Regions from separate parts of the Clostridium sediminicola genome, predicted to be linked through region 1. Evidence: a T-box and tRNA genes for the amino acid it is inferred to sense, from the RefSeq annotation. Region 1 holds a T-box; the other holds one or more tRNA genes.
The links. The T-box of region 1 lies ahead of tyrS (tyrosine--tRNA ligase). A T-box ahead of a tRNA ligase gene usually reads a tRNA of that ligase, here a tRNA-Tyr.

Region 1 (16,610 bases):
TTTTTGTGCATCCATTATTTCATCTTTGATATCAAGCACGAGCTCATCTAATGTAAATGCAGCATCTGCTGCTGCTTTCAGTCTATTTTGAATCTCTTCTGGAATTCTTTTCTTGTACTTATAATTCAAGGAGTGTTCTATTGTAGCCCAAAAATTCATAGCTAATGTTCTTATTTGAAGTTCCGCTAAAATATATTGTTCTCCAAATGCAGTATACACAGGGTATTTAATAATAATATGATAACTCCTATATCCACTTTCTTTAACATTTGCTATATAATCTTTTTCATACATTATCTGCATATCTTTTCTTGTTCTTATTATCTCTACAACTTTATATATATCATTAACGAATTGGCACATTATTCTTATTCCTGCTATATCTTCCAATTCATACTCAATTCTATCTAATGGTATATCAAATTTTTTAGCCTTTTCTAATATACTTGATATTTCTTTTACTCTACCAGTTACGAATTCAATAGGTGATATTTCATTTCTTTTTCTATATTCTCTTCTTATGCTTTTAAATTTAATTTTTAATTCCTCAACTGCTTGATTATAAGGAATTAATATTCTTTTCCACTCTCTTGTTTGCATATAAAAAACCCCACTTTTTATGTTCTAATGTTGATTGGCTTATAGAATAAAACTACCGCCAATCTACTGTTTTTAACTAACACCTCTTTACTAATAATATAAATAAAATTCAATCAAATTTTGATTATATTATTTTTATTGGGTCGAAATCAATATAGTCACAAGAAGTAAAAATATACTCTATATTATTATGTAAGCCCTGAAAAACATTTGTCAATGACTTTCCATGAAGATGTCCATAAATAACTTTTTCAATTGGATAATTGCTAAATAGTTCTGTAAATATTGATTCTTCAAAATTATCATTAACTGGTGGATAATGCATCATAACAATTATTTTATTGTAGCCACCTTTAACAGCAGCATCAAGGGAAAGTTTGAGTCTTATAATCTCTCTATTTATAATTTTTTTATCGTGTTGAGATTGTGAACTGGTTCCAAATAATGACCAACCTCTTGAACCACAAATGGCATAGTCCTCATATATATAATAATTATTTTGGATAAATTTCATATCTTCATATAATTTATTTAGCTTTGATATACTCCCCCACCAATAATCATGATTCCCTTTACATATTATTTTTTTACCTGGCAAATTATGAATCCATTCTAAATCTTCCATACCTTCTTTCATACTCATTGACCAAGATATATCTCCTGCAATTAAAATAGTATCTTCATTAGTAATTTTATTTAACCAGTTTTCTTTAATTTTGATATGATGGTTTTCCCAGTGAACCCCAAAAATATCCATAGGCTTATCCGTCGTCAATGCTAAATGAATATCTGAGATAGCATATAATGCCACTTTATCACCCCATTTCTAATTCACAATGCACAGTGCACAATTGAGGAATCGAGTCTTTTTGTCAAAGAAAAAGGAATTATTAAATCTTTTTCTTTAATTAAAAACTTTCGTGTCAACGAAAGGTGTAAATAATTGTGCATTGATAAAAAGTTTGCATAAAATAAGGTTTCAAATAAATGCATATAATAGCATTTATTCAAAACCCTTTCTCACATTATTATACTACATTCTTCTCTATTCTACCACGATTTTAAAATGTTTTTTCTTACCTCTTTGAATCATTACCATTCCATCTTTAAAGTCTGCTTCTGTTATAAGAGCAGCAACATCAGTTACTTTTGCTTCATTCAGTTTTAGTCCACCTTGCTCAATCAATCTTCTACCTTCTTTTTTAGAAGGAAAAACTTTCGCTTCAGCAAGAATGTTAATAATTGTATCTCCTAGTTGTTCCTTTGAAATTGTAACAGTAGGAACATTTTTCAAATCAACTCCGCCTCCAAATAATGCTTCTGCAGCTTCTTGTGATTTTTTAGCTTCATCTTCTCCATGAACAAGCTTTGTTACTTCGTAAGCAAGCACTTTCTTTGCTTCATTTATTCTAGATCCTTCTAAAGATGATAATCTTTTAACTTCTTCCATAGGAATAAATGTTAATAACGATAAACACTTTTCTACATCAGCATCTGCAACATTTCTCCAGTATTGATAGAAATCATATGGTGTAGTTTTTTTAGGATCTAGCCATAATGCTCCTTTTTCTGTTTTACCCATTTTTTTGCCTTCACTATTAGTAAGAAGTGTACATGTCATTGCAAAAGCAGGCTTTCTTTCTTTTCTTCTAATTAAATCCATTCCTGCAATCATATTAGACCACTGATCATCTCCACCAAGTTGCATTTGGCAATTATATTTTTGATTCAATACTAAGAAATCATATCCTTGCATTAGCATGTAGTTAAATTCAAGAAAAGATAATCCTTTTTCTAATCTTTGTTTGAAACACTCAGCAGTCAACATTCTATTTACTGAGAAGTGCACTCCAATCTCTCTTAGGAAATTAACATAGTTTAAATCCAAAAGCCAGTTAGCATTATTATCTAATATAGCTTTATCATCAGAAAAGTCAATAAATCTAGAAAGCTGACCTTTTATTTTGTCAACATTACTATCAATTTCTTCTTTTGTCATCATTTTTCTCATATCAGTTTTACCTGATGGATCACCTACCATAACAGTACCTCCACCAACTAAAGCAATTGGTCTATGTCCTGCTTTTTGCATATGTGACATAAACATTATAGCTATAAAATGTCCAACATGTAGACTGTCTGCTGTAGGATCAAAGCCTATATAAAAAGTGATTTTTTCCTTTCCTAAAAGTTCTTTGATTTCTTCTTCATGAGTGGTTTGTTTTATATAACCTCTCTCCATTAACGTATCAAATACATTGTTCATTTATATACACCCCTTTTTTGCGCTATTGAAATAAAAGACGAAACAAGTTGTCGGTTGACAGTGCTCAGTTGTCAGTAAAGGACATCTTTTACTAAAGTGAAAGCTTTTAATTTAAATTTCTTTCCTTTTGCGTTAGCAAAAGTACCTTATTCCAGTTAGTCAACCTAACAAAGGCTTAGTTAAAGATTTTCTGTAAGAAAATCATCCTTTACTGTCAACTATAAATTGTGAAAATAAAAAACGCCCCTTAAAACTAAGGGACGAAAATTTCCGTGGTACCACCCAAATTGATATATTTATATAAAAATATACCCACTTGCTAGGACAGCTTAAAAATAGTAAAGTTATTTTTAAATGATCCTCTTTTCTTTAACGCAGAATTACGTAACAACCTAATAAGCTTTTTGCCTTTCAGAATAAAGCTTAGGAATGTATTTCCACCTATTTCATAATCGACTCACAGCACCGCCGACTCTCTGAGTAATCCAAAGATGTACTTCTTTCCATCATCGCTTTTATACAATATATTAACTATCAAAGATAATTATATACATTTAGATTCAAGATTGCAACTTTTTTTTCATAATAAGAATGGCCGCTTGTAAAAAGCGGCCAATTAAAGTGACTAAGGAATACCTAAAATAACTTTTTCTTTTTTCCCATTAAAGTTTTAAACATTTCAACATTTATCTAAAATTATATTTAAGCAACATATTTTCGTAAATAGGCAGGCAATTCATTTTCGCCATAGTTAACATTTATATAAAAGTCCACATTATATTTTTGGGCTAATTTTTCCATTTTATAAAACAAATGTGCAGCATCCTCCTCTTCGCCTTCAACAATGTTGAATAATCCGTCTATGAACATAGTTTCAATATCATAGTCTTCAGAAAGAATCCCACACAAAAATCCATAAAAATTCATATAGTTATTCAATTCAAAATCTTCAGTAGCTACAAATCTAATTTTTCTATCCAACTGCAAAATTGGTCTTGAGTCATCGTCAATATATACAATATTTCCTTTAGCATCTTTAATCTTTTCATTAGCTAGTTTCAATAGTGATTTTGTTTTACCTATACCTTTTTTGCCGTAAAAAATATTTATCATTTTAACCACCCCTTAAGATTTATTTGGCTTTTTTACTTAATGAATATTATATTACTATTATACAATATTCTGAATATTTTTTCAATAAACGTTTACAGCAGTTCATTAACTGTTAATATCTTTGGTTAGCTATTGAACCATTATTTAAAGTAATTTATACTTGGATAAATTATTTTAAACTGATTCTCACTAATAACATTTAAAAATTTAACTTTGCCATGGTTTGAAAAAGCTTTTCTCATCCTAGTAAATCCTCTGCCACTTTTATTAAACTTATTACTTGTTTCCAACGTTATTAGTTTTTCGTATATCCACATATTTCTTTTTATATAATTATGAGAATTAGTTAATGGTGCTTTTGAGTTCTTTAATAATATACCAGGACTTACAACTGTAATATTCTTATAATCTATTACTACCTCTATCTCTTTATTATATGTAGTATAATCTCTATAAATTACTGCATTTTTTATTCCTTCAAAAACTGCATTTATAGGATACTTCTTTGGAAGAATAGCATTCAGCTTTTCTTCACACTGATTTAAAATACTCAATAAATCTCCTTGTATAAAATATATTTCATTAAAGTTATTATTTACCTTATTAACTAATCTAATCATATTATTAGGCAAATACCAAAAATTTATACGTGAAAAAACTAATAAACCACCCATAGTACATCTAAATTCTTTTTCTGAACTTTCTCTAGTTATAATCCCAGCTGAACTCATCAATATTTCTTTATTGTCTTCATTAATTTCAACATTGTGTTTTTTAAAATATTTTTTTACCAATTGCATATCTAAGTCATTTAAACCACTTTTTATCATAGGGCACAGTTCTGCATCCAAACTTAAGTTATCTTGCATTGCTGATATAATTTCACCTTTTCTCATAGTATCTGTAGTAGAACCTCTTCTAATATAAAACGATCCGTTTTCTCTGAATTGATAAGGCTTTTGATCACTTTGATAAATGGTAATAACCCCTATTTTTTTAGATTCATAACTAATTATTTCAAAACTCACTGGAACAGGTGGATCAATTCTTGAAGATATTACTTGCTGAATTTGTTCTTCACTAAAATCACTTTGTTCTATTCCTACAATTCTCTTAGTTTTATCCTCAACACCTATAATAAGGTATCCTCTTCCCCCTCTTGAATTGGCAAGAGCACATATATCTTTAGCAAATTCTTTTTTAGAACTTTCAGTAGAAAAATCTAGTTTTAATTTAAAATCTTGTTTCACATTTTCTTCATTTCCTAATAATTTTTTAAGTTTCTTAATATCCAAATTAAAACCTCCAGTTTATGTGCTCATTAAATATATATAATACTTCGTAAGTTTATATATATAAGTATCATTAGTAAACCTAATTTGATATTTTCTCTTTTTATAGAATATTATAACAAACCTTATAATATTCTTAAGTATATTATAAGACAAATATATTTAACACACTATAGTTAATTTAAAAAGCTGTTGACAAATTATGTTTGTCAACAGCCTAAGCTACCAAAAGGAAGCGTTTTATTTATTATAAATTTATAATCTTATTTTAGCTTTTAGTATCGTACTTAATGGTAATGCAATTACAATTGCAGCAGTTCCTTGTCCTATATTTCCAATAACGTCTTTAGCCGCAATAGCAACTGCTGATGCTAACGTAGGTGATTCCATTGTAACTTTGGCTAAAATTATTCCAGTTACAAAGTAACCACAAATCATCCAAATAGATGCTATGATAAATGAAAATAAGTTATTAAATATATTCTGACCTTGGTATTCTTTTCTAAATGCTATAGAACCAACAATAAATGCCATTGTCGCTTTTATTATAAAGGTGAATGGTGCCCACATAACGTATCCACTCAATAAATCAAAAAGTGTCATGCCAATAGCAGCTGATATAGCCCCATTTCTCTTTCCAAGTAATATTGCGCCCAACAACACCATACTATCACCAAGATGAACAACACCCATAAATGTCTTCAAATTTATCATTGATGTAGCTACATATGTAATAGCTGCCATAATCCCAACATAAACAACAGTCTTAGTATCAATATTTGATGCATTTTGTAGTTTTCTCTCCATATCAAATCCCTCTCTTATTTATATTAGTAAGTATTTGTAAATGAATTATACACAGCTAAACTACTGTAACTTTTTATTGATAACTTAAAAAGTTACAAGTTTAATCACTCACAAATATATACTTGTTTCTTATTTAATATAATTATATATATAACTATATTCTAAGGTCAAATGTATCGATACACTTCCTTTTTTTTATTTATTTTCGCAGTATACGATTACTTCAATAATCTTCTATTGCATTGAATCACAATTTAATGTAAATTGGTTATGAACTTATTAAATTTTTACTAATAAATAGATAAATTGATTATTTATTGTGTATTTTTAAAGAACTTTATTTAAACTGGGACAAAAATAATCCATGGTGGTGATATTATGTATAAATTAATAGCTTTAGATATGGACGGAACATTACTAAACGAAAATAGGGAAATATCAAAAAAGAATTTAAAATCAATACGAATCGCAATTGAGAATGGAATCAAAGTTGTTTTAGCTACAGGAAGACCTTTAAAGGGAATAGAAAATTTTCTTAAAGAACTTGATTTAATTGACAATGATAACTTTTCAGTATCTTTTAACGGTGCTCTAGTTCAAAATAACACAACTGGTGCAGTTTTAAGTAGAAATATTCTTACACATGATGATGTTAAATACCTTTATAATTTAAGTAAGATATTAAATGTTAATAGACATGCATTAACAAAAGATTCTGTACTAACTACTACTCATAACCCATATACTGATATTGAGTCAAATATAAACGGGATACCAATATATATTACAGACTTAAATAATCTTGATCCTTCAGCTGAAATCATTAAATTCATGTTTGTAGATGATCCTAATGTTTTAGATGAAGTTATTAAAAAATTACCTAAAGAAGTTTACGAAAAATATACTGTTGTGCGAAGTGCTACTTATTTTTTAGAATTTTTACATCCAGTAGCTAATAAAGGTGCTGGTGTGAAAGCTATAGCTAAAGAGTTAAATATTAAATCTAATGAAATTATTTGTGTAGGAGATGCGGGTAATGATATTCATATGCTCCAATATGCAGGATTAGGTGTTGCAATGGGAAATGCCTTCGATGAGGTTAAAGAAATTGCTGACTATATTACTAAATCGAATTCCGAAGATGGCGTTGCTCATGTTATAAATGAATTTATTTTGAAAAATAAAATAGCATAAAAACTATTACCAAAAACATTTAATAATTCTTAAAAAAAGGTCAGATTTAAGAATAACTTGTGTTAATCCTTAAATCTGACCTTTTTACTTTTATTACTTAAATAAATCTTTTAATTTGTCTCCGAATAAATCTCCTAAAGTTGTTCCACTATCTTCTTGGTTTTGTTCTTGTAGGAATTCTTGGTATTCTCCTGGCACTTCATCTGCTGCTTCTTTTATACTTAGGCTAATTTTACCGCCTTCTTTGTCTACTCCAAGTACTTTAACTTTTACATTATCACCAGTACTTAATTTTTCTGAAGGATCAGCTATTCTATCTTCACAAATTTGTGAAATATGTACTAAACCTTCAACACCTGGTTTTATTTGAACAAAAGCACCGAATTTAAGAAGTTTTATAACTTTACCATCTAAAATATCATTTTCTTTGATATCTTCCATTGCTTTTTTACGTGGATCTTCTTTTACATCTTTCAAGCTAAGAGATATTTTACCTGTTTCATTGTCAAAGTCAAGTACGAATACTTCTACTTTATCTCCTACAGAAACTATATCTTCAACTTTTTTTACTCTATCCCAAGATAATTGAGTAATATGGATTAAACCATCAACTCCTCCAAGATTAACAAAAGCACCAAATTTTGCTATTCTTGTAACAGTTCCGGCTCTTTTTTCACCTTTTACTAAAGAAGCCCAAGTTTCTTTTTTCTTTACATCTAATTCAGCTTGCTCTATAACTTTTCTTGATAGTATTACTCTATTTTTTTCTTTATCAACTTCAATAACTTTCACTTCTAAAGTTTTCCCTACGAAAGTTTTTAAATCCTTAATAAAGTTTACTGAAAGTTGAGATGCAGGTACAAAAGCTCTTATTCCTTTAATTGAAGTAACAACTCCACCTTTTACAGCTTCTTTAATTTCAACTTCAAAAGTATTTTCGCTACCTACAGCATTTTCTATTTCATCCCATGCTTTAATCGCTTCAGCTCTCTTTTGAGATAACAAAACATTGCCTTCTCCGTTATTAACTTTTATAACGTAAACTTCAATTTCATCTCCTGCATTAACTTTTTCTGCAGGACTAACTTCTGGGTCACCTGTTAATTCTGTACTATTTATGATTCCGTCTGAAATGTATCCAACATTAACCAAAACTTCATTTTCAGATGCTGAAATTACCTTTCCAGTAACTACATCACCTGCATGTATTGGTTCCATTGACTTTTCGATTTCACTCATCATTTCATTCATTGTATTTAAATTCTCTTCTGACACTTATATCTCTCCCTCTTAAATTATTCGTTCATACTCATACATTTAGTATTATACCACAATATAGCTTGTTTTAAAAAAGGTTTCCAATAATATTCTTGGAAACCTTTGATTTTATTTTCTTTTAAAATTAATATCTTTCAAATCAAGCACTCTTAGCGAATTAATTATATTCTTTTCATGAGCTAAGTTACCGTATTTATCTACTTCAGTTTTATCTTTAGTTCCATGACTTAGTGAAGCAGCTCCTCCTATACATCCTCCAGAACATGCCATTCCTTCAATAAAATTACCCTTACTTTTATTTACCTTCGCCATTTTCAAAGCAATATCACACGCTTTCAGGCCATCACAAACTATAGGTTTAAATTCCACATCTATATTTTGTTCTTCTATGATATGTTTAATAGATTCTGTAACTCCACCAGACCTTGCAAATATTCTGCCAAAGAATGAAGCATTATTTAACTTTCCTTCTTCACACTCTTCAACATTAATATCCATTGCATCCAACATTGCTTGAAGTTCTTCAAAAGTCATTACAAAATCAGTAAATCCTTTTAGTTCTTCTTGTTGAATCTCCATTTTCTTCGCTGTACATGGACCAATAAATACAACTTTTGCTTCTGGTTCAATATTTTTAATCAGTTTTGATATAGCAATCATTGGTGAAACAGAACTAGATATATTACCTTCTAGTGTAGGATAATTTTTCTTAATATGTGCTACAAATGCAGGACAACATGATGTAGTCATAAATTCTTTTTCATCTAAAACTTCCTTAAATTCCTTTGCTTCATTTAATGCAATTATATCAGCACCCAAAGCAGCCTCAACAACGTCATGAAAGCCAATTTTTTTGATACCAGTAACTATTTGTCCAATTTTCGTAGATGTAAATTGACTTGATATTGCAGGGGCTATCACCGCATATACCTTTAATTTATTATCAATTTTAGATTTCTTTAATAACTCTATTATTTCACAAACATAAGATTTATCTTCTATAGCTCCAAATGGACATTGATATACACAAGCTCCACATTGAATACATTTGTCGTTATCAATTGAAGCTTTCTTTTTGTTATCTATAGAAATTGCATTTACCCCACATGCCTTTACACACGGTCTTCTAACATCTGAAATTGCATCGTAAGGACATACGCTTTTACATTTACCACACTCAATACACAATTTAGGATTTATATAAGCCCTTTGACCTACATGAGTTATTGCATTAACTGGACATATATCCATACATTTATGAGCTATACATCCTCTACAAGCCTCTGTAACAGTAAATCTATTTATTGGACATTCATCACATGCAGAATTTAATACCTCTATTACATTGCTATTAGTTTTATCTCCACCTCTAGCTAGCTTTACTCTATCTTTAGTAATAGCTCTCTCTTTGTAAATACAGCACCTCATTCTAGGTGACTCTTCATTAACTATCATTTCAGGAATATTTTCAAATTTACCTTCATCAGGATCTTCAATTGCAACTTTACAAACTTCTTTTAGAATTCTATACTTTAATAATTGCACGTTACTTTCAAATTTTCTCATTGTCTCTGCGCCCCTTAATCTAAATATGTTACCTTTACCTCTTTACCTAATTCTTCTAATAACTTTGCTAATTCCCGAATTATTTTCAATTTAATATTTAAACCCATAGGGAAATCTGGGTTTTGGTGAGCTGGATTAACTGCCTTTCCTACCCACATATGAATATGTGTACAATTGTTTATCAAACAATCAGCTAATTTTGTTGCTCCATCTATACTTTCAAATCTATACTTTAAAGGATTTTCAGCATAGTACTCTTTATATCCTTTTATAATTTGTACTGTTTTTGAAAGAGTAAGAACACCTTCTGTTACCAAGTCAATACCTTGAATCTCTGCAATAGGAGGTACCTCTAAACCAATAGTATTCATATCCACTTCCAATTTTTCATCTAATTCTCTAGCAACAATATTTGCAGTAGTCCCACCACATACTATTTTTTTACCCTTGCATTTCATAAATCTTCTTATTACCCATTCATCGTCATCACTATCTTTAGGAGGTCCTGCTAGTAAATCAAGATACTCCGGTTCTCTCATCTTTATTGTCAAAACAGTCGTATCATCACCTGGTTTATTTTGGTATAGATCATTGCATGTTTCTAATAACTCTCTTGTTAAGTTAAATGCTGTAAGATTGTAGCTTTCTAGTTTCTCCATAAATTCAACAATATTTTGCCATTGCCATCCTAAATTTAATAGTCTTCCTACTCCAGCATGTATTGCTCCATCACTAAAGATTGTCAAATAATCATTAGGTTCCATTTTAAATGAACTTTTAAAAATTAGTTTTCCGTCTAATTCTACTGAAGTTTTATCTATATCAATACATTTATCTCTGCACATCATTACGAATGGTGGATTATCATATTCAATTACTTCTATCTCTCCATTCTTTCTAACTTGTATAATAGTAAATGTAGAATATGCAATTTCTCTTACACTGCATATAGGCAAAGTATGAGCAATTGTGTCCACAGTTTCTTCAAGTGTAGCGCCTTCCTTAAGCATTGTAACAGCAATTTTCGAGGTTAATGTTGCCAATATATTAGCTTTTACACCACTACCTAAACCATCTGCTAAAACTATTATCATGCCATCTTTTGTTCTTTCTATCTCAACATGATCTCCACATAGCTCTTCACCATGTTTATTTAAACTCTCATAGCAAAAATCTATGAAATAGTTCATAAATTATCACCATCTTCACTAGACATAAGTTTCTTTAATTTAGTTAATGTAACTTTAGTTTCCGCAGTTGTCTCTCCGAGTAAACTTGCAATCTCCTGAGCAACTCGCATCTGTTTCTCAATTACCTTTTGAGCTGCATCCATAGTTTCTTGTTTCATTACACCTAATTGTTTTTTTCTTTTTTCTTCTAATGAGATATCACTCATTATCATCATAAATATTTTTTCTTCTTCTAAATAAATAATATTTTCTCTAATAGAAACACCATACTGGAAATAATGAACCGTTTTTCCAAATATATTTTTTTTACTCTCATGTGCTTCTATGATATTATCATCATTTAATAATGTTAATATGTTTTTTTCTTTAAAACTATTTTTATTTAGCATGAAAATTCTTTCAGCAGTAGGATTATACTCCTTTATTATAAGATTCTCATCAAATAAAAATATAGCATTGGGTGTATGCTCAAATATTATATTTGTCATGCTTTCAGCTTTACTTCTCATATAAGGAACACACATTGACATCTCAGACATACCAGATAAAACTGCTATTGCCTTTTCTTTACATGTATCATAACCACAAGCTCCACAGTTCAATTCATCACTCTTCTGGAACTTGCCCATTTGCCTCATTATATCAAATATTTCCTCTTCATCATACTCTTTCTGAGTTATTTCATTATTAGTGAATTTTTGTTTCAAATCAATGTTTGATGATACCTTCATATCTACTTCTTTGCCAGTACAACTTTCGGAATATTTTCTAACTCTATTTCTTCTTACAAACAAACCTTTTTGATCCTTAGGATTTCCAGGTCCACCAATACATCCACCTATACAAGCATTCATTTCAACACAAACATTCTTTAAATTTCCTTCATCTATTTCATTCAACAACTCTCTACATTTACCCAATCCATCTACTTTTATCATAAAATACTCATCTTTTTTACTAATATCAAGTTGCGATATTATTGATCCAATTAATGGGTATGAACGTCCATTTTCTGAACTTTGCTTATCAAAATTTGTTGGCTTTAGTTCATTTAAATTAATATTTTCTTCTTCTAGCCATTGACTTAATTCCTCAAAAGTAATAACTGCATCTACTGAATCTTCATTATCTTTTGCTTCATATTTTTTTGATATACACGGACCAATGAAAACTACTTTTGCATCTTCGCCGTATTCATCTTTAATCATTTTACCATGAGCAACCATAGGGGATACTACTGGTAGCATATACTTTATTAGTGATGGATAATACTTTTCTATCAAATAATTCGTTGAAGGACAGCAAGTAGTTATAATACTTTCAGGTTTATTTTCATTAATATATCGATTATATTCTTTTGATACAACCTCTGCCCCTATAGCAGTTTCTTCTACAGCAAAGAAACCTATTTTCTTTAGCCCAGTTACTAACTGTTCTCCTTGTTCAACTAAAAAACTTCCAATAAACGAAGGAGCTATACTTACAACCACCTTATCCCCATTATTTATATAATCCTTAACTATTTCCATATCACTTTTTATATATCTAGCCTCTTGAGGACAAACTACTAAACATTGTCCACAAGCAATACATTTATCCTCCATAATTTCTGCTTTATCATCGAGAATTTTTATTGCCTTTACATGGCAAGATCGTAAACATTTATAACAATTTTTACAGTTTTGGCTATGAAAATTTATAAATTGCATTTTATAGCCTCCTTAGTATCTCTTTCTCAAAAAACTCGTTTACCTTATCTTTGTTTACTGAAAAGTAATTATCCTCATCTATTCTAACGGATACAGATTGAGTGCATTTTCCTAAACAAAATGCAGCTTTAATTGTAACTGAGTCTTCAAGTTTATTTTCTTCAACTAAATCAGTTATTTGCTTTATAACATCATAAGATCCTTTTAAGTGACACGAACTTCCTATACAAACGTAAACAACCATTTCTTTTTCCTCCCCTTTGTTAAATAACGAAAAAAGCTTCGTAATTTATAGTTATAAATTCTAAGTTTACTGCTTACACCTTACAACTAATTCCTATTTCCTCTCTCCATATTACTATATTGTTAATTATTTATCAATATATCATTGTTATTTTCATACTATTTATTTCATTTATTAATTTCAAGTATATCATGGTTAAACTATAAAAGTAAGTTGAACTAAATTACTTTTGTAGGATAAGAATATAAAAAATTTCAAAATTAAAAAGAATATATTCCCCTTGACACACAATTAAAACAATAATATAATTTAGTAGCATGCGTAAAGGTTGATATTAGTCTTTAATTTTAAAGACTTTCTGATTTTTGAAATTTTTAGCGAATTTATTAAACAGATACTGTTTGATAAGTTCGCTTTTTATTTTTAATATATACAGTTATTAATTTACGTAATAGTTATCTTTAATACGGTGGTGGATTAATATGAAAATAGGATATGCTTGCATTTCTTTAGGAAGTGGATATAAAACCACGAGACGTCTAACATTAAAAAACTTTTCAAAGCAAAATTTTAGAGATACAGCTTTATTAAATCTAATTGATTTTAAAAAAATTCTTCAATATAACATTGATAATAATCTATTTATATTCAGAATAAGTTCTGATATTATTCCTTTTGCATCTCATACAATAAATAACTTTCAATGGTGGAATTCATTTGAAAATGAATTAAAAGATATTGGTGATTTTATAAAATCCCATAACATCAGGGTTTCAATGCATCCTGGACAATATACTGTTTTGAATTCACCTAAAGAAAACGTAGTCCAAAATAGCATAAAAGATATAGAATACCATACGAAATTTTTAGATAGTCTCCAATTAGATTATTCACATAAATTAATCCTTCATATTGGTGGTATTTATGGAAATAAACCCGAAGCGCTCAAACGATTTATAAATAATTTTAGTAGATTATCATTAAGTGCTCAAAAAAGATTAACTATTGAAAATGATGATAAATTATTCACTCTAGAAGATGTTATTTACGTAAGTAATAAAATCAAAATACCTGTTATTTTTGATAATCTACATCATAAATGTAATCCCTCATTAGAAAACAAAAATATTATAGATATTCTTAATATAGTGGAGAAAACTTGGAGTAGAGAAGATGGTGCTGTAAAGATACATTACTCTCAGCAAAACTCCAATAAGCGGACTGGTGCTCATTCTACCTATATAAATCTTAAATCCTTTATGAATTTTTACCACTCTATAGAGGACTTTGATATTGATATAATGTTAGAAGTAAAAGATAAAGATATATCAGCAATTAAATGTTCCAATACTATTTTTTCCAATAACGACCTAGATTTAATAAAATCTCAATTTGAGAACTATAAATATACTATTAAAGAAAAAAGCTATTACATGTATAGTAACATCGAAAATCAAATTTCTAAAACTATTTGTTTCTATGATTTTTACAATATAATAGATTCTCTACTAGCCAATCCTTATGATTCGCTAAGCACAAGAAAAGTTTTAAATGAAATTATATATTTATTTTATGATATTGCTTCTTCAAGAGATAAAAATTACCTTGAAAAATTATCTATTGAGAATACTGATTATTCCAAAATAAAAGAAAAACTATCTAGGCTTTCTACTAAATACAATATTAAAAGTTTGCTCAGTAGCTATTACTTTTATTATTAGTTTACCAAAGCTTCAAATAATATTGATAGTATGGAATTTTAAATTATTAAAGCCTTAAAACAAAAGGAAAAGGAGTTATATAAACTCCTTTTCCTTATAAGTTAGCTACAGCTTCCACCACAGCTATCACAGCCACCATTATCAGCTTGATTTATTGGAGCCACTTTAAAACCTGTACCCATAAACTCTATTTTAATGTCTCCAAAGTTATTAAATAAGTCATCTTCCATAACAAATTTAATTCCAGTAGATTCATCTATAAAATCATTATCTTTTTGCTCATCCAGAGCAAGGCCAAAACTTGGGCCTGATCATCCCATGCCAGCTACAAAGATTCTAATGTTCTCAGGTGCTCCCTCTTGACGGTTATCAACAGCAGCCTTAATAGCTTCAATTGATTTTTCATCAGCAATTACATTCATGTTCATTATTTTCACCACCTTTTTTCACCTTTTTTGATTATAACACATTTACCCCTAAAAGGTATATTTTTTGCAATTTTTTTTATATATATACTAAAAAAAATCACATAATTCAAAATACATTAAGTTTTTGATGTGAATAATTATAAAATTACACATTTAATGGCATCCTCCACCACATGATCCACAGCCATTTGCACCTTCTATAGGTTTTACTGGTGAAACTTTATACCCTTCTCCAATCAATTCTATTTGGAAATCACCATAGTTTTCATATAAATCATTTGCTATTATAAATTTTATATCTCTAGTTTCATCTACTACGTCATTATCTTCAAATTTATCTATTGACAACCCAAAGGTAGGGCCGCAACATCCTACTCCTGCCATAAATATTCTCACTGGAACTGTGTTTTCTCTATTTTGTAAAGCTTCTTCTATGGCACTGTATGTGTTTTTGTCAATTTTAATATTCATCTAAAATCACCACCTTATATATTCAATACAGTTTATCTATATATACATGGTAAACCTTACAAGAATAATTGTCAATAGATATTTATTATTACTTAAGTTAACTCATTCATTTTTTCCTCTCTTTTTTCTTGCTTTTCCTTCAATATATTTAAATCTTGCATATCCATTGTCTCAAGATTATTTTCAATATAACCTTCTGTTGAAGCATAATTTTTTAATAAATTATCATAATCATTGTTCTCTAAATTTCCACCATAAACTACTCTATTTTTCAACTCTTCTATATTCTTTTTTCTATCTTTCTGAACCTCTTTTGCATGTTCAATACTTTCTGGTTTACTTATATCTGAGTGTTGTTCAAGATGCCTTTCAGTTCTTGCATAAGCTTCTGTAGTATTTATTATTTCGTCTATTCGATTAGCATTCTCTATCTTCTCGTTCATTTTATCAATTCTACTTTGAAGATTATCTTTTGATTTACTCATAATATCCTCCTTCAAATTTTTTTATCTTTTTTATTTTTTGTAATTTCCATAGTTTAATACCTCAAAATACTTTCCAATTAAAATTTTTAATAAAAAAATAAATAGCCATCTCCTTTTTCACTTCAGGATATGGCTATTTACCAAATTCTAATTCAAATTGAAACACATTTTCTTCTATTCAAAACATTCCTTTCTTACTAGCTAAAACATTTCTTAAATCTTAAATCTTAAATCTTAAATCTTAAT
Region 2 (16,610 bases), on a different contig from region 1:
AAGGGAGATTCTTCACCTTTCTGAAAAGCATAATCGTCTTCATCATTAAAACCAAACTCCAATAATCTATGTATAGTCTTTGCTTCACGTCCAGTTGCTTCCGACATCCTTTTAGCAGCTCTTCCTGTAGGCGCAGCCATAAGTACAGCCATACTGGCATTTTCGAATATTTCAATTATGCATTTTATTATAGTCGTCTTACCTGTACCTGGACCTCCTGTAATTATTTCGATTCCATTTTCAAATGCACCTTTAATCGCTTCCTTCTGGATATCTGCAAATTTAATTTTATTATGTTCTTCAAAATCTTTAATTTCTTCTTCTATATTAATCTTAATCTTTTTATATTCATCAGTTGCTAAAGTTAGTATATTTACTGTTACACCTAATTCATAGTAATAATAAGATAAAGCGAAAACACACTTTACTCCATTGATTTCGTCAATTCTTATTTTATGTTTTAAAGCACACTCGCTTATATTTGTTAATATTTTATTTTTATCAACTAATAGTATTTTATTACATTCATTTATCAAATTATCCATAGGCATATAGGTGTTCCCCATGGAACAAAATTGGTTGATAACAAATACGATTCCGCTTTGAATCCTAAATGGAGAATCAATTTCTATTCCCATATTTCTTGCAATTTTATCAGCTATTTTAAATCCAATTCCTCTTACCTCTTCAACAAGTAAATATGGATTATCTTTCACTACGCCTATTGAGTCTTTACCGAATTTTTTATGAATTTCTACACAATTTTTTGCCGTTAAGCCATATGTTTGAAAAAAAATCATTATGTTTCTAATCTCTATACTATTTGAATATGATTCTGCAATCTTTTTTGCTTTCTTCTCACCGATACCTTCAATTTCAGTCAGTCTTTCTATACTTGTATCTAAAATTTTCAGAGTATTTTCTCCAAAAAAATCAACTATTTTTTTTGCTGTCACTGGCCCAATTCCAGATATTACTCCTGAAGATAAATATTTTTTTATACCTTCCAAAGAACTGGGAACAATTTCCTCACATGAGTCAATTTTAAATTGCTGCCCAAACTGAGGATGAATAACCCACTCACCTTGAAGTTTTAAGTTGATTTTCTCTCTAATGTATGGAACAATCCCTGTTATTGTATAAGTATTATCATCTTCTTTAATCTTGGCTACCACATATCCATTTTTATCATTATGAAAAATAATATCTGTCACTGTACCTAAAATTTCTGACATAAACTCTCTCCTAATTATTTTATGGTTACACTTCATAAGTATTTTACTTAAAATTGTTTAACTAAACGTATATATAATATAATTATAATGCAAATATTTATTTTCTCAACTTTTATGATATCATGCTTTAACCACTTTACATATATTAGTTTTGACATTTAATAATCTGCTTAAACATTAAAGAGGTATATCACAATAATGTGAAATACCTCTTCTTAAAATTTTATAGATATTTTTTTATTTCTTCTACTTTGTTAAGTTCTTCCCATGGAAGCTCTAAATCATTTCTACCAAAATGACCATATGCAGCTGTTTGTTTGTATATAGGTCTTCTTAATTCCAATTCCTCAATAATAGCCCCTGGTCTTAAATCAAATACTTTATTTATAATCTTAACAATTTCTTCTTCATTTAATTTTGAAGTACCAAAAGTATCTACTGTTACTGAAACCGGCTGAGCTACGCCTATTGCATAAGCTAGTTCAATTTCTAATTTATCAGCAATTCCAGCAGCAACTAAGTTTTTAGCAACCCATCTAGCTGCATAAGCTGCTGATCTATCAACTTTAGTACAATCCTTACCAGAGAATGCGCCACCACCGTGTCTACCCATTCCACCATAAGTATCTACAATAATTTTTCTACCTGTCAACCCTGAATCACCCTGAGGCCCTCCAATTACAAATCTTCCTGTTGGGTTAATGAAAAATTTTGTTTTTGAATCCAACCATTCAGTTGGTATAATTTGTTTTACAACATTCTCTATTAAATCTTCTCTGATTTTTTCTTGAGAAACCTCTGAGTCATGTTGTGTTGAAATTACAACAGTATCAATTCTAACCGGTTTATCATCTTCATATTCTACCGTCACTTGCGTCTTACCATCTGGTCTTAAATATGATAAAGTCCCATTCTTTCTAACTTCTGTTAATCTTCTTGATAATTTTTGTGCTAAACTTATAGGTAAAGGCATATATTCTTCAGTTTCATTACTAGCATAACCAAACATCATACCTTGATCTCCAGCTCCTACCGATTCCACATTAGCTTTTTCACCTTCTTTAAATTCTAAGGCATTATCAACTCCCATTGCTATATCAGCTGATTGTTCATCAATAGAAGTCATTACTGCACAAGTATCACAATCAAATCCATATTTAGCTCTCGTATATCCGATTTCTCTTATAGTATTTCTCACTACTTTTGGTATATCAACATAGCAATTAGTAGATATCTCACCCATTACCATTACCATTCCAGTTGTAACAGCCGTTTCACACGCTACTCTTCCATTCGGATCTTTCTCCATAATCGCATCTAATATAGCATCTGATATTTGGTCACAAATTTTATCTGGATGTCCTTCTGTAACAGATTCAGATGTAAATAATTTTCTCATAGCCATCGCTCCCCTCAAAAATTAAACCTCTTCAATAATTATCGAAGAGGTTGTGAACTGAATCGTCACTTATCTCGCAGTTTCCTGCAGGATTTAGCACCTTGGTACAAATTAGTACTGGTTGCTGGGCTTCACCGGGCCATTCCCTCCACCTCTCTTGATAAGTATTAAGAGTTTTTTATTTTATTATCAAATCGTAATTATAGTAACACAGTAAAAAATAAGTGTCAATATAATTTTTTAATAAAAGTAAAAAACATCAATATTTAAATTGATGTTTTTGGTGGAGGAAGATGGATTCGAACCATCGAAGCTAACGCAACAGATTTACAGTCTGCCCCCTTTGGCCACTCGGGAACTCCTCCAAATAATATTTATTTTTAAACTTAACCCAATTGTATTTTTGAATGGTGGGCACAACAGGGCTCGAACCTGTGACCCCCTGCTTGTAAGGCAGGTGCTCTCCCAGCTGAGCTATGCGCCCATTCATTAAATGGTGGAGGAAGATGGATTCGAACCATCGAAGCTAACGCAACAGATTTACAGTCTGCCCCCTTTGGCCACTCGGGAACTCCTCCACAATTGGTGCTGGCACCAGGACTTGAACCCGGAACCTACTGATTACAAGTCAGTTGCTCTACCAGTTGAGCCATGCCAGCTTATTAAGTTGTGTCGGTATTTAATTCGCCGACGAAATATAGTATAACTAGTTATTAGATATATTTCAACCTCAGTATACGCCCATTATCGACTATTAAATCAACCTTTCTTTATAATCCTTCTATATACTAGCTATTTCTTATATAATCATTTCCCTTTTTTATAACAATTTTTATATTATCACTATATAAAGAAATAAATTGCTCACTCGTAAAATTTAACAAATAAATTATTCTTTATGAAAAACAATTTCTATACTATAATAGTTCATATCCCCTTATAACGAGGAGATGTTTTTAAAAGATGTTAATAATACTTTTCTAGTTCTCAATTGAAATAAAATACGAACCAAGTTAGTTAAGAGTTAATGAACTTTTGCTATGCAAAAGAAATCATTTATCTTTTATTTAATTAAAAGCTTTCGATTGGGACAGGTATCCACAACTTGTCACTTATCACTTGTAACTATAAATAAACGGAGGATTCATATGCAAAAATTACTAAGCAAATTAAGAAGAGCAATAAGTGATTATAAATTAATTGAAGATGGAGATAAGATTGCAGTAGGTTTATCTGGTGGTAAAGATAGCATATCACTATTAAGGCTATTGAAGGCCTACCAAAGATTTTCTCCACAAAAATTTGAACTAATTGCTATCACACTAGACCCTGGCTCTGGAATGAATTTTGCACCGATGATAGATTTATGTAAAGATATACAAGTTCCTTATTATTTATTCCAAACTAACATTCAAAATATTGTATTTAATATCAAAAAAGAAAAAAATCCATGTTCATTATGTGCAAATCTAAGACGTGGTGCATTAAATGACAATGCAAAAAAACTCGGATGCAACAAACTTGCTTTAGGTCATCATAAAAACGATGCTATTGAAACTCTATTACTCTCTCTATTTTATGAAGGAAGAATAAATAGCTTTCTACCTAAAACTTATCTGAGTAGATGCGATTTAACAGTAATTCGTCCAATGGTTTATATTAACGAAGATGAAATAAAAAGTTTATCTGAAAGATTCTCATTCTCAATTATCCATAATCCTTGCCCAGCAGATGGACTGACAAAAAGAGAAGATATGAAAAATTTAATTAAGAATCTAAGAAATTCTATCCCAAAACTTGACGATAATTTACTAAATGCACTTAAAAACACAGATCAAATAAATGTTTGGCATATGGAGAAAGAAGATGAAAAATAGTCTATTTTTCATCTTCTTTCTCCATTAATTCCATATTTATATAATCATCCATTATATTTTTTACCTTTTTATAATCTTTACTAGATAAACGTTCTTTTAATAATAAAATTGTTTTTTTTACGCCTTCTTCTCTATCTTTCATATACAAATATTCCTTTACTCTTGCATAATCTAAAGGTGCTAATTTACTTCCAATAACCAATAGATTTTCTTTATCTATCAAAGACAGGTTTGATAATATTTCTGATGAAGCTATTTTGAAAACAGGTATATCCTCAACTGTTTTCTCTTTTACATTATTAATAACTATATCATTATTATTAGATAAATTTTGCTCATTTTCATTTGTTTTTGTAACTTCATCAATATTTTCAATCATCTCATTATTTTCACCATTATTTTCTTTATCATTCGAACTTTCAATTTCTTTTTCCTTGAACAAGGACTGTTTTTCTGTAGGAATTTCTTCTCTCACTGATACTGATTTTTTAATATCGCCATGAACTATATTCTTATTATTGCTTAGGCTATACATCATTGCAGATATAGCTAAAATTGAACTTAATATAAAACTTATAGTATATACTCTTTCTTTATTCAACAAATCACCTCTATTTAATAATTTTACCAATATCAAAAAATTTTATACCAATCTTTAATATTCATTAACAATTATTCATATACATTAAAAGGGAGGTGTCTCTTTTGAACAAATTAAAAGTCCACTATAACGAAACTCTTTCTTATTATAAAATTGCGTATTTTCTAAAAGATTATATTGATTCTAACTCAATTATAATCTGTATAGGTACAGATAGATGTATAGGTGATTGTTTAGGTCCAGTAGTAGGGTCTATGTTAGTTAATAAAAACTTTCCATTAAAAGTTTACGGAACAATTTCATCTCCAATCCACGCATTGAACCTTGACTCAAATCTTAAGCTGATAAAAAAGAACAATCCAAATTCTAAAATAATCGGAATAGACGCTTGCTTAGGTGACGAAAAAAGTATTGGGGAAATCCAAGCAAGAGATTATCCAATACATCCCGGAAAAGGCGTTGGAAAATCACTTCCTAATGTAGGTAACAGTTCAATAATCGGCATTATAGATTCTAGTGATAATAATGAGCTGTTTACTAATAGAAACATAAGATTAAATTTGATTATAGAGATGTCAAAAGTAATTACTAATGCAATTATACATTCTTACTATCTTTATACCATAAAGTGAAAAGAATAAAATACTTTATTAACATTAATATAGTTTACACATTTACCTGCAAACAATTTGCAGTACAAATAAGAAAATAACAAAAGATGCCTCTTGATTGAGGCATCTTTTGTTATTCCATAAAACTAAGATCATCGTCTAATTTATCTATATAATTCAAAGCTTCTCCTGTACCTAGCGCCACACAAGATATGGCATCATCCGCAACATAAACAGGAACTTTAGTAACACTTTCAATAAGCTTGTCTAGCCCATTTAATAGAGCTCCTCCACCAGTCATATAAATTCCATTATCTGCAATATCTGCAGCTAACTCAGGCGGAGTTTTTTCTAATACAGAGTGTGTACATTCTGCTATTGCATGCACTGCTTCACTTAACCCTTCTCTAATTTCTTCTGAAGTAACAGTTATATTTTTCGGTAATCCCGTTATTAAATCTCTTCCCCTTACATCCATTGTAAGATCATCTTCTCGCTTGTATGCTGCACCTATATTAATTTTTAAAGCTTCAGCAGTCCTTTCTCCTATCATTAATTTATGCTTTTTCCTTATAAATCTTATAATAGCATCGTCAAACTTATCACCTGCTACTTTTATAGAACTCCTAACAACCATACCACCTAAAGAAAGTACAGCAATATCTGTAGTTCCCCCTCCAATATCAATTACCATTTTTCCGCTAGCTTTTGTAATATCTAATCCAGCACCTATTGCAGCAGCCCTAGGTTCTTCAATAAGGGTTACTCTTTTGGCTCCGGCATTAACTGCTGCATCCTTTATAGCTCTTTGTTCTACACCAGTAGCTTCACATGGCACACAAATTACAACTCTAGATGCTTTAACTCTCTTCTGTTTAAAAGCTTTTTGGAAAAAATACTTGAGCATTTTCTCAGTAATATCATAATCCGAGATTACTCCATCTCTCAATGGACGAATAGCTACAATATTGCCAGGTGTTCTTCCGATCATTTTTCGAGCTTCTTCTCCAACTGCTAAAACCTCATTGGTGTCTTTGTTAATTGCTACAACAGAAGGTTCTTTTAGGACGACACCTTTTCCTTTAATATAAACCAATACTGTAGCTGTTCCCAAATCAATACCCACATCTGTATTAACACTCCAAAACATCCCTATTTCACTCCTGCTCTTTAGTTTGATTAAATACTCACTATATATTATTATATACATTTGCGAGATGAATTTCTATAACCTAACGAAAAAATCTAGTTTTTTTACAATAAATTTACTCTTAAATTGTTTTGTATTTCATTTTTGTCGCTTTTCCACCTCTTATGTGTCTTTCTGCCTTATTTAAATCCAAAACATTTTTAGCTTTTTCAGCTATTTGAGGGTTAATTTTGGGTAAGCGCTCAGTCATATCTTTGTGTATAGTGCTTTTACTTACACCAAAAACTTTTGCAGTTTTCCTAATTGTAGCTTTTGATTCTATTATATACTTTGCTACTTCTAAAACCCTCTCCTCAATATAATCCTTCAAAGTACTTCCTCCTTAACTATCTATATTAATAAGTATGCATTTTTTTATATTTCAATTCCTAGTATCTAGCCAATTCCCAAGAGTTTGGGAATTGGCTAGTGTTTTTTAGTATTTTACATATTTTAATGGATCAACACTAGAATATTGAGCTAGTTCTTTTTCACCTTTTAAAACTTCAAAGTGAAGAAATTTATTTCCATAAGATTCATATGCTGCCCTAACTGTAGTAGCACCAATAGATCCTATTTTATCTCCTTGCTGAACTTTATCTCCGTCTTTTACACTTACCTTTTTATCTAAATTAGCATAAACAGTTCTAAGTCCAGATTGTGGATGATAAATAACAACAGTAACTCCATCAATAGTATCTAAAGATACCTTTTGAACAGTACCATCTAAACAAGCAACAACTTCTTTACCTAATTCAGCTTTAATATCCATACCAAAATTTGGTCTGTTTGATTCAGTAGTATTCCAAAATACTGGTGCAGTTGAATATTGTCTTACAATTTCTCCTGGAACAGGGTTTACAAATTTTTTATTAGACGTATTAGATACAGATGCAGTTTCTGCAGAAGCAGTATTTTCAGCATCTTCAGTATTAATAGATTCTTCTTTTTTTTCGTCTTCGTCCTCTTTTTCAGCTATACCTTTGTTTTCTCCATCTTGAACTTGTAAAGCATTATCATAAAATTCATCATCACTTGAATCCATTCCAATTAAATCTCTTTTTTCATCCATTATTTCAGCAATTTCTGATTCTGCTCCTTTTTTATCAGCAGTGAGTTTTTTATTTGTTGTTACTGCTACTATTGTTGCAACTAAGCACAAGCATACAAACAGGATTATGTAAAACCCTTCTTTTTTGAAAATATTTCCTTTCTTTTTGTTATTATTATTTTCCATAAATACACCTCCTGTTTTGTAGTTTGTCCTGTATACCTTAAAAAATACATAAATTTTCAAAAAAGTTTTCCTAATTTTTCTATTAATTCCGACAATATGTATTGAATCCAATAAAAAAATGTCGATTTCTCGACATTTTTTTGTTCTATATGTTTTTTAAGTATTTATATTCTACATAATTATCTTTATTCACAAATCAGTTTCTTTAATATACAATTAATTCTGAATTACCCCAACCTCTGTATCCGTATAATAATACTTTAGAATATCTATATATTTTTTCCCTTCTTTAGCTCTAGCATTGGCCCCAAATTGACTCATTCCTACTCCATGTCCATATCCAAAGCAAGTAATGTTAACATTGTTATCTTCAATTTTTAACTGAAAATTGGATGAAGCTAAAGAAAAAGCTTTCCTGACTTTTGCCCCTGTAGTAGTTATATTTCCTAATTTTATTTTTTTAACAGTACCTGCTTCACTTCTTTCTTCAATAACAATGTCTTTGTCAAAATTACTAAAACTAATATTGGCATCTGAGAAATTAGAATTAATTACATTTATAAATTCAATAGTGTTTATAGTATTTTCTGTTTTGTATTTAGGTGAATTTTCTTCTCCAATACTTTTAACGCTCCTCAAATATGATACATTTACATTAAATACATCAATAGCATTTTCTGTATTTCCACTGCTTGTAGAAAAATAATATGGTCTTAAAACTAACTTTCCATCATAAGTAAGTACTTGCCCCGATGTACTATTCACAGCTTCAACAATTTTCTCCCAATACTCATCGCACTTATTTGAAGGCCAGCTTTTAAACCGTTCTTCTTTTGATACATAAACTTGACAATCAGTAGTATCCGTTAAATTTGCACCTTTTGCACCTGAACTACTTTTTCCACCAAACTCTTCTAAATGAGCAACAGCATAGGTTCTTGCAGCAACAGCTTGTGCCTTAAGTGCTTCTACTTCGAAACTTGCAGGCATTTCAGCCGCTACAACACCTACTACATAATCTTCTAAACCAATGCTATCAATTGTATTCTGCTTCGTTTTTAATAAAGATACTTGAATATTATTAGAATTCTTATTGATTTGATAGATAATTTCTTTCATTAAATTTTGATCTTCCTTAAAATCTATTGAGGTGCTATCATTGTTGCAACCAACTAAAACTCTTGACACTATAAATATTAAAACAATAAATAAAATTGTCCCTAATGCTACTCTTTTCATATGTATCACTCCCATTCTATGGTTAAACCACAAAAAGAAATTTAGTTGAACTTACTTTTTGTGGTTTAACCATTCTGTGCAAAAGTACTTAAGTTAAACTAAACTTTATTCAATTAATCTCATTATTAAACTTACTATTGAAAAAGATAATATATGCAAAAAAAGACGTGAAAATTCACGTCTTTTTTAAATTTCATTATTTTTCATTGCAAAAATTTCTTAAACTGTTAACTGCACACTGAATATTATACTCTTTCTATATCAGCTCCTAGGTCTTTAAGTTTCTTCTCAATATTACAATAACCTCTATCAATATGGTAAATATCTCGAATTTCTGTTATACCCTCTGCTGACAATCCCGCTAATATCAATGAAGCACCTGCTCTTAAATCTGTAGCATTAACTCTGCACCCAGTCAAATTATTCACCCCTTCAATAACAGCACATCTTCCATCTATTTTAATATTAGCTCCCATTCTTTTCAATTCCGAAACATGCATAAACCTATTTTCAAATATTGTCTCAGTTATAAGACTAGTCCCTTTTACCGTGCTCATAAGCGCCATCATTTGAGCTTGCATATCAGTTGGAAAACCTGGGTAAGGAAGAGTTTTAATATCAACTGCTTTAGATACTCCTCTACCATCTATAATTAAAATATCTTTATCTTTTTTTATATAACATCCTATTTCTGATAATTTTGCAGTAATAGGTTTCAAATGAGAATCAATAATACCTTTAATTTTTATTTTACTTCTCGTAATTGCTGCTGCTGTCATAAAAGTGCCAGCTTCAATCCTATCTGGGATAGGTTTATGTTGAATCCCTTTTAAATCCTTAACACCTATTATTCTTATTGTATCAGTTCCTGCACCAATAATATGTGCACCCATTTTATTTAAAAATCTAGCTAAATCTTGAATTTCAGGTTCTCCTGCTGCATTTTCTAGAATTGTCTCTCCGTCTGCTAAAACCGCTGCCATCATTATATTTTCTGTGGCACCTACTGACGGAAAATCTAAATATATTTTATTCCCAATTAATTTATTAGCATAAGCTTCCACGTATCCATGCCCTACACGTATTTCAGCACCTAAAGCATTAAATCCTTTTAAGTGTAAATCAATTGGTCTTGTTCCAATATTACAACCACCTGGTAAAGAAATTTTAACCCTGCCATATCGAGCTATCATAGGTCCCATTATTAAAAACGAGGCTCTCATTTGTCTAACTAAATCTCCATCTGGTTCAGTATTTTTTATATTTGAAGTATCAATTATCATATTATTATTATCAATTTGAATTCCAGTATTTATAGTTCTAAGAACTTCATTAATTACAAACACATCTTTTAGCATTGGAGCATTTTCTATCATACATTTTGTACCACACAAAATACAAGCTGCTATAATTGGAAGCACAGCATTTTTAGCGGAACTAATTTCTACTTCTCCACTCAGTTTACGGCCACCTTTCAAAATGAACTTATCCATATTTTTCCTCCATTCATAAATTGCTTTAATAAGTTTTAATTATCTCTGGAGTACCCATAATTAAATAATTACCTGATTCATAATTGCAAGTTGCAAAATTAAAATCAATAAATTTACCATTACTTTTTTTCCCATTGAATTGATGAGTATTTGCAATTGTACTAAATCCATTATTTATAGAAACAGTTTTCACATTAGTACTTCCATAATTTTTTAATAAGTCGATAATTTTATTGTTGTATTCTTCTATATCAATATCTTTATCCAACTTAGCTTTTGCATAAATATAATAAATAGCATTCTCAATATTATAATTCCTAGTAAATCCTTTTAAATCATTCTCAATATCATCTATTTTAATATTATCGTCATAGATTAATATAGAGATATGATACAAGTATTTACTTTCATATGGAACAACACTTATAAATCCTGTTCCATTTTTTGAATTGAACTCCATTCGATAAACATCTTCTGTGTCAATTATCTTAGTGCTATAATTAAATAATTTATCATCAAATAAATTTATTAAATTATCTATAGAAATATTCCCATTAGTAGTTTGAAATTTCTCATCAATTCCATACTCGATTACCTTTGTATTAGTTTCAGCTAATATACTATCAAACAAATGAACCTTGCGTTCAGCAAAAGATACTTTATAATTAGTTAAAACAATTACTATAAACAGGCAAACAAAAACAACCTTTTTTTTATCCATTTTTATCCATCCCCTATCTATCTTGATTATGGACAAAAAATAAATAAAATATACCCTCATTTCTTTACCTAAGTATATTATTAATATATTGATTAAGTTGTTAATATGTGATTAGTAAAAAAAGCATAAATAACCTAAAAGTTATTCATGCTTTTTTTCCATTAATTCTATTCTCTTTTCCGCTCTTTGTATTATTAAATTCAAAAGCTTAATATTATCATATTCTGTAGCTTTTTTTAATCTTTCCTCTGCATCTAACTTAGATTGTTTAGCTCTACTTATGTCGATTTCTTCAGCATACTGACAAGTATCACAATACATATATACCTTGTCATTAACCACTTTCAATATTCCTTCTGACGAAAAGAACCTTACTTTTTCACCATTTTCTTTTATAAACTCAGTTATGGCAGGTCTTAATTCAGCAATTAATGGCAATCTACGGTATAATATACCTATTTTACCTACTTGTGTCTGAGTATTCAGTTTACTAGCTTTTCCAAAATAAAATTCCCTAAAAGGGGTTAATATTTTAAGTTCAAATATTTTTTCCATCTGCATCACCTTTAAATATGTAGTTTTGCTATCGATACTATGCCTCTTTTACTTTTCCCAAAACATCTTCTATTGTTCCCGCAAAAAGAAAGGCTGATTCAGGAACACTATCATGTTTACCTTCTAAAATCTCTTTAAATCCACGTACAGTATCTTTAACAGAAACAAATTTTCCTTTCATTCCAGTAAATTGTTCTCCTACTTTAAATGGTTGAGATAAAAACCTTTGCACTTTTCTAGCTCTTGAAACTAGTAATTTATCTTCTTCTGAAAGTTCATCTACACCAAGAATGGCAATTATATCTTGTAACTCCTTATATCTTTCAAGAATATGCTTTACTTTAATAGCCACTGAATAATGTTCCTCACCAACTATATTCTGATCTAAAATTGTTGAAGTTGATTCTAAAGGATCTACAGCAGGATAAAGTCCTAACTCTGCTATACTTCTAGATAAAACAGTAGTAGCATCCAAATGTGAAAATGTGGTTGCTGGAGCAGGATCTGTCAAATCATCTGCTGGAACGTAAACAGCTTGAACTGAAGTTATTGATCCATTAGTTGTAGAAGTTATACGTTCTTGCAAAGCACCCATTTCCGTTGCTAATGTTGGTTGATATCCAACAGCAGAAGGAATTCTACCTAATAAAGCAGATACTTCAGAACCCGCTTGTGTAAATCTAAAAATATTATCTATAAACAAAAGTACATCCTGCCCTTTATCTCTAAAATATTCAGCCATAGTAAGACCTGTTAATGCTACTCTCATTCTTGCTCCAGGCGGTTCATTCATTTGACCGAATACTAATGCAGTATTCTTAATGACACCAGATTCTTTCATCTCATAATAAAGATCATTTCCTTCTCTAGTTCTTTCACCTACCCCAGTAAAAACGGATAATCCACCTTGTTCTTTTGCGATATTATTAATTAATTCTTGAATTAATACTGTCTTCCCAACACCTGCTCCACCAAAAAGACCTATTTTTCCACCTTTTCTATAAGGTGCAATTAAATCTATAACTTTTATGCCTGTTTCAAACATTGCAGGCTCAACAGCTTGTTCTGTAAATGATGGTGCTGGTCTATGTATTGGATAAAACTCATTAGCTTTAAATTCCGTATCTTTATCTATTGTCTTTCCTAAAACATTAAATAACCTTCCCAAAGTTTCATCTCCAACAGGAACAGATATTGGTTTTCCCGTATCTACAGCCTTCATACCTCGTCTAAGTCCTTCTGTAGCTTCCATTGCTATTGTTCTAACAACATCATCACCAATATGTTGTTCTACTTCAGTAACCAAAATTCTATCTTCCATATCTATCTTAATTTCATTTAGAATATCAGGAAGATTATCTGAATCAAATCTAATATCGATAACCGGCCCAATAACTTGCACAACCTTACCAATGTTTTCAGACAAGATGACACCTCCTATTTCTGTGCTTCTGCACCACCGACAATTTCAGATATCTCCTCGGTAATAACACTTTGTCTAATTCTATTATATTTTAATTGTAATTTATCTATCATATCATTTCCATTTTTATTAGCCGCTTCCATAGCAACCATTCTAGCTCCCTGTTCGCTAGCTCTGCTATTTAAAAAGAAATTATAAATACAATGCTTTATATAAAATTGAGAAGTATCCATAAGTAACTCTTGCTTTGATGGTTCAAATTCAAATGTTGTTTTTATTTTATCCTTTGGTTCTTTTTCTTTTTCAATTGGAAGCAATTTTTTGAAAATAACTTCTTGCTTTGCAGGAGTGAAGTATTTTGTATAAATACAAAATACTTCTCCCACTTCACCCTTATCAAACATCTCAAAAACCTTTGAAGCAATCATATTTGCGTCCTCTTCATTAGGAACATCTGAAATATCTACAAACTCAGCAACACTTTCAAGTTTCATTTTTTTTAATAAATTTCTACCCTTTTGGCCTATAGTCATTATTAAACTATTTTCTTTTTCTTCTCCTATACTTTCCATTAATTTGTCGAAAATATTTAAATTAAATGAGCCGCAGAGTCCTAAATCTGAATTAAAAGTAATATACAAAGTTTTCTTACAATCCGAACGTCTAAAATACTTACTGTCTAACTCTCCACTATATGTTATTATCTGATCAATTGTATGGCTAAAGCTTCTATAAAATTGATTATTAATAAGCAATTTTTCCGATACTTTTCTTAGCTTGGAAGTAGCCACTAACCCCATTGCTTTAGTAATTTTCTGAGTATTTCTTATAGATTTTATTCTTCTTTTCAATGCAACTAAGCTTGTTTCCGGCATAATAACCCTCCACTAAAAATTATTCTGTAGCCAAGAAAATTTTCTTAAATTCACTTATAACATTATCTAACTTACCCTTTATTTCCTCTGTCAATACTTTCTCTAATTTTATTTGTCTTAGAATTTCCCTATGATGTGTATCCACGAATTCTAAAAAGTCTTTCTCAAATTGTTCAATATCAAAAACCTTTATATCTTTTAGATAATCATTTACACCTGCATATAAAATCATTATCTGTTTTTCAACTGAAATTGGTTTAGACCCATCTTGTTTCAAGATTTCAACTAACCTTTTTCCTTTTTCTAATCTTGCTTTTGCTTCTCTATCAAGATCGGATCCTAATTGAGCAAAAGCGGCTAATTCTCTGTATTGTGCCAATTCAAGTCTTAATGTACCAGCTACCTGTTTCATTGCTTTAGTTTGCGCTTTACCTCCAACACGTGATACAGAAATACCTGCATTAACAGCTGGTCTTTGACCTGCATTGAACAATTCAGTTTCCAGAAAAATCTGACCGTCAGTTATAGAAATAACATTAGTTGGAATATATGCAGTTACATCTCCCGCAAGAGTTTCTATTATTGGTAACGCAGTAATAGACCCTCCACCTAAATCATCTGAAAGTTTTGCTGCTCTTTCTAGCAATCTAGAGTGTAAATAAAATACATCCCCAGGATATGCTTCTCTTCCTGGTGGTCTCCTTAATAACAATGACATAGTTCTATAAGAAACAGCATGCTTTGATAAATCATCATAAACTATTAGAACATCTTTACCTTTCCACATAAAATACTCTGCCATGCTACAACCAGCAAAAGGAGCTATATATTGCAGTGGTGCCGAATCCGAAGCTGTCGAACATACTACAATTGTATAATCCATTGCTCCTTTTTCTCTAAACATATTTACCATCTGAGCCACAGTTGACTGTTTTTGCCCAATTGCAACATATACACAAATAACATCTTTACCCTTTTGATTTAAAATAGTATCTATAGCTATAGCGGTTTTCCCTGTTTGTCTATCTCCTATAATTAATTCCCTCTGTCCTTTTCCTATTGGAATCATAGAATCTATAGCCTTAATACCAGTTTGCAGCGGCTCATCCACAGATTTTCTTTCAATTACCCCAGGGGCATGCATTTCAACAGGACTTGTTTTTTTTGTCTTTATAGGACCTTTCCCATCAATTTCTTTTCCTAGCGAATTAACTACTCTACCAATTAATTCTTCTCCAACAGGAACCTCTATTATCTTACCAGTACTTTTTACAACATCGCCTTCTCTAATACCTTTTTCAGAACCTAGTAGAACACATGCTACATTATCATGTTCAAGGTTTAGTGCAAGCCCATAGACCCCATTAGGGAATATTAACAGCTCCCCTTCCATACAATCTTCTAGTCCATAAACTCTTGCTACTCCATCCCCTATTTGAATAATGGTTCCTGAGTCTACTGTTCCCATTTTATTTTTGTATCCCTCAATTTCACGTTTTATAATTGAGGTAATTTCTTCTGGATTAATATTCATGAGAACACCTCTTTTCTCCTCTAATAAAGGTCAACTATTTTTTCTCTAATATCCTGAAACTTCAATTTGATTGTATTATCTATAACATCATCTCCAACTCTCAATAATACTCCAGCTATTAAAGTTTTATCGATTTCTTCTCTTAAAATAACCATTTTATTATATTTCTTCTCAAGTTTTTCAATAAGCATTTTTCTTTGATTACTGTCGAGTCTAACAACAGTCTTAACGTAAGCAACAATAGTATTATGCTTTTCCAAGTATATTTTGACCATTTCTCTATACTTTTCTTCAATGAATAATAGTCTATCTTTTTTCAAAAGCACAATTATAAAATTCAAAAGCTTATCATCTATTCGACCTTCAAATATATTCCTAAAAATTTGTATTTTCTTAGGTGTTGGAATCTGCGGATGTTTAATAATTTCTAAGACCTCTGTATTATCCTTAGTAAGTTTTATAATGGCTTTTAAATCTTCAAGATATTCTTCAACTTTATCTTCTTTTTCAGCAACCTCATATAAAGCGAGAGCGTACCTTCTATCAAGATATTCATACATAATTAGATACCTACCTTGGAAATGAATTCATTAATAATTCTTCTATGCTCTTCTTCATTAA

Region 2: it has a tRNA-Tyr gene. The T-box ahead of tyrS (tyrosine--tRNA ligase) is inferred to sense a tRNA for this amino acid. The anticodon was not compared.

The regions. Positions count from the first base shown of each region.
Region 1 covers NZ_BAABMF010000014.1:128-16,737, reverse strand. Annotated here, with positions in the region: gene yjbM (GTP diphosphokinase) at 1-600, opposite strand, end outside; gene ACQ3F0_RS18980 (metallophosphoesterase) at 725-1,411, opposite strand; gene tyrS (tyrosine--tRNA ligase) at 1,646-2,866, opposite strand; T-box leader at 3,120-3,385, opposite strand; gene ACQ3F0_RS18970 (hypothetical protein) at 3,569-3,979, opposite strand; gene ACQ3F0_RS18965 (AlbA family DNA-binding domain-containing protein) at 4,120-5,274, opposite strand; gene ACQ3F0_RS18960 (ECF transporter S component) at 5,527-6,078, opposite strand; gene yidA (sugar-phosphatase) at 6,457-7,272, shown strand; gene rpsA (30S ribosomal protein S1) at 7,366-8,547, opposite strand; gene ACQ3F0_RS18945 (4Fe-4S dicluster domain-containing protein) at 8,659-10,116, opposite strand; gene ACQ3F0_RS18940 (SpoIIE family protein phosphatase) at 10,131-11,306, opposite strand; gene ACQ3F0_RS18935 ([Fe-Fe] hydrogenase large subunit C-terminal domain-containing protein) at 11,303-13,015, opposite strand; gene ACQ3F0_RS18930 ((2Fe-2S) ferredoxin domain-containing protein) at 13,017-13,304, opposite strand; gene uvsE (UV DNA damage repair endonuclease UvsE) at 13,742-14,980, shown strand; gene ACQ3F0_RS18920 (hypothetical protein) at 15,082-15,210, opposite strand; gene ACQ3F0_RS18915 (HesB-like protein) at 15,562-15,879, opposite strand; gene ACQ3F0_RS18910 (hypothetical protein) at 15,972-16,364, opposite strand.
Region 2 covers NZ_BAABMF010000002.1:163,155-179,764, forward strand. Annotated here, with positions in the region: gene recD2 (SF1B family DNA helicase RecD2) at 1-1,235, opposite strand, end outside; gene metK (methionine adenosyltransferase) at 1,459-2,634, opposite strand; SAM riboswitch class I at 2,701-2,801, opposite strand; tRNA gene ACQ3F0_RS04510 (tRNA-Tyr) at 2,916-2,999, opposite strand; tRNA gene ACQ3F0_RS04515 (tRNA-Val) at 3,043-3,118, opposite strand; tRNA gene ACQ3F0_RS04520 (tRNA-Tyr) at 3,129-3,212, opposite strand; tRNA gene ACQ3F0_RS04525 (tRNA-Thr) at 3,218-3,293, opposite strand; gene ACQ3F0_RS04530 (tRNA 2-thiocytidine biosynthesis TtcA family protein) at 3,783-4,511, shown strand; gene ACQ3F0_RS04535 (hypothetical protein) at 4,513-5,112, opposite strand; gene yyaC (spore protease YyaC) at 5,217-5,744, shown strand; gene mreB (rod shape-determining protein) at 5,857-6,873, opposite strand; gene spoIIID (sporulation transcriptional regulator SpoIIID) at 6,995-7,243, opposite strand; gene ACQ3F0_RS04555 (peptidoglycan DD-metalloendopeptidase family protein) at 7,349-8,149, opposite strand; gene spoIID (stage II sporulation protein D) at 8,366-9,388, opposite strand; gene murA (UDP-N-acetylglucosamine 1-carboxyvinyltransferase) at 9,634-10,881, opposite strand; gene ACQ3F0_RS04570 (YwmB family TATA-box binding protein) at 10,907-11,602, opposite strand; gene atpC (ATP synthase F1 subunit epsilon) at 11,744-12,157, opposite strand; gene atpD (F0F1 ATP synthase subunit beta) at 12,195-13,583, opposite strand; gene atpG (ATP synthase F1 subunit gamma) at 13,595-14,455, opposite strand; gene atpA (F0F1 ATP synthase subunit alpha) at 14,475-15,989, opposite strand; gene ACQ3F0_RS04595 (F0F1 ATP synthase subunit delta) at 16,010-16,549, opposite strand; gene ACQ3F0_RS04600 (F0F1 ATP synthase subunit B) at 16,552-16,610, opposite strand, start outside.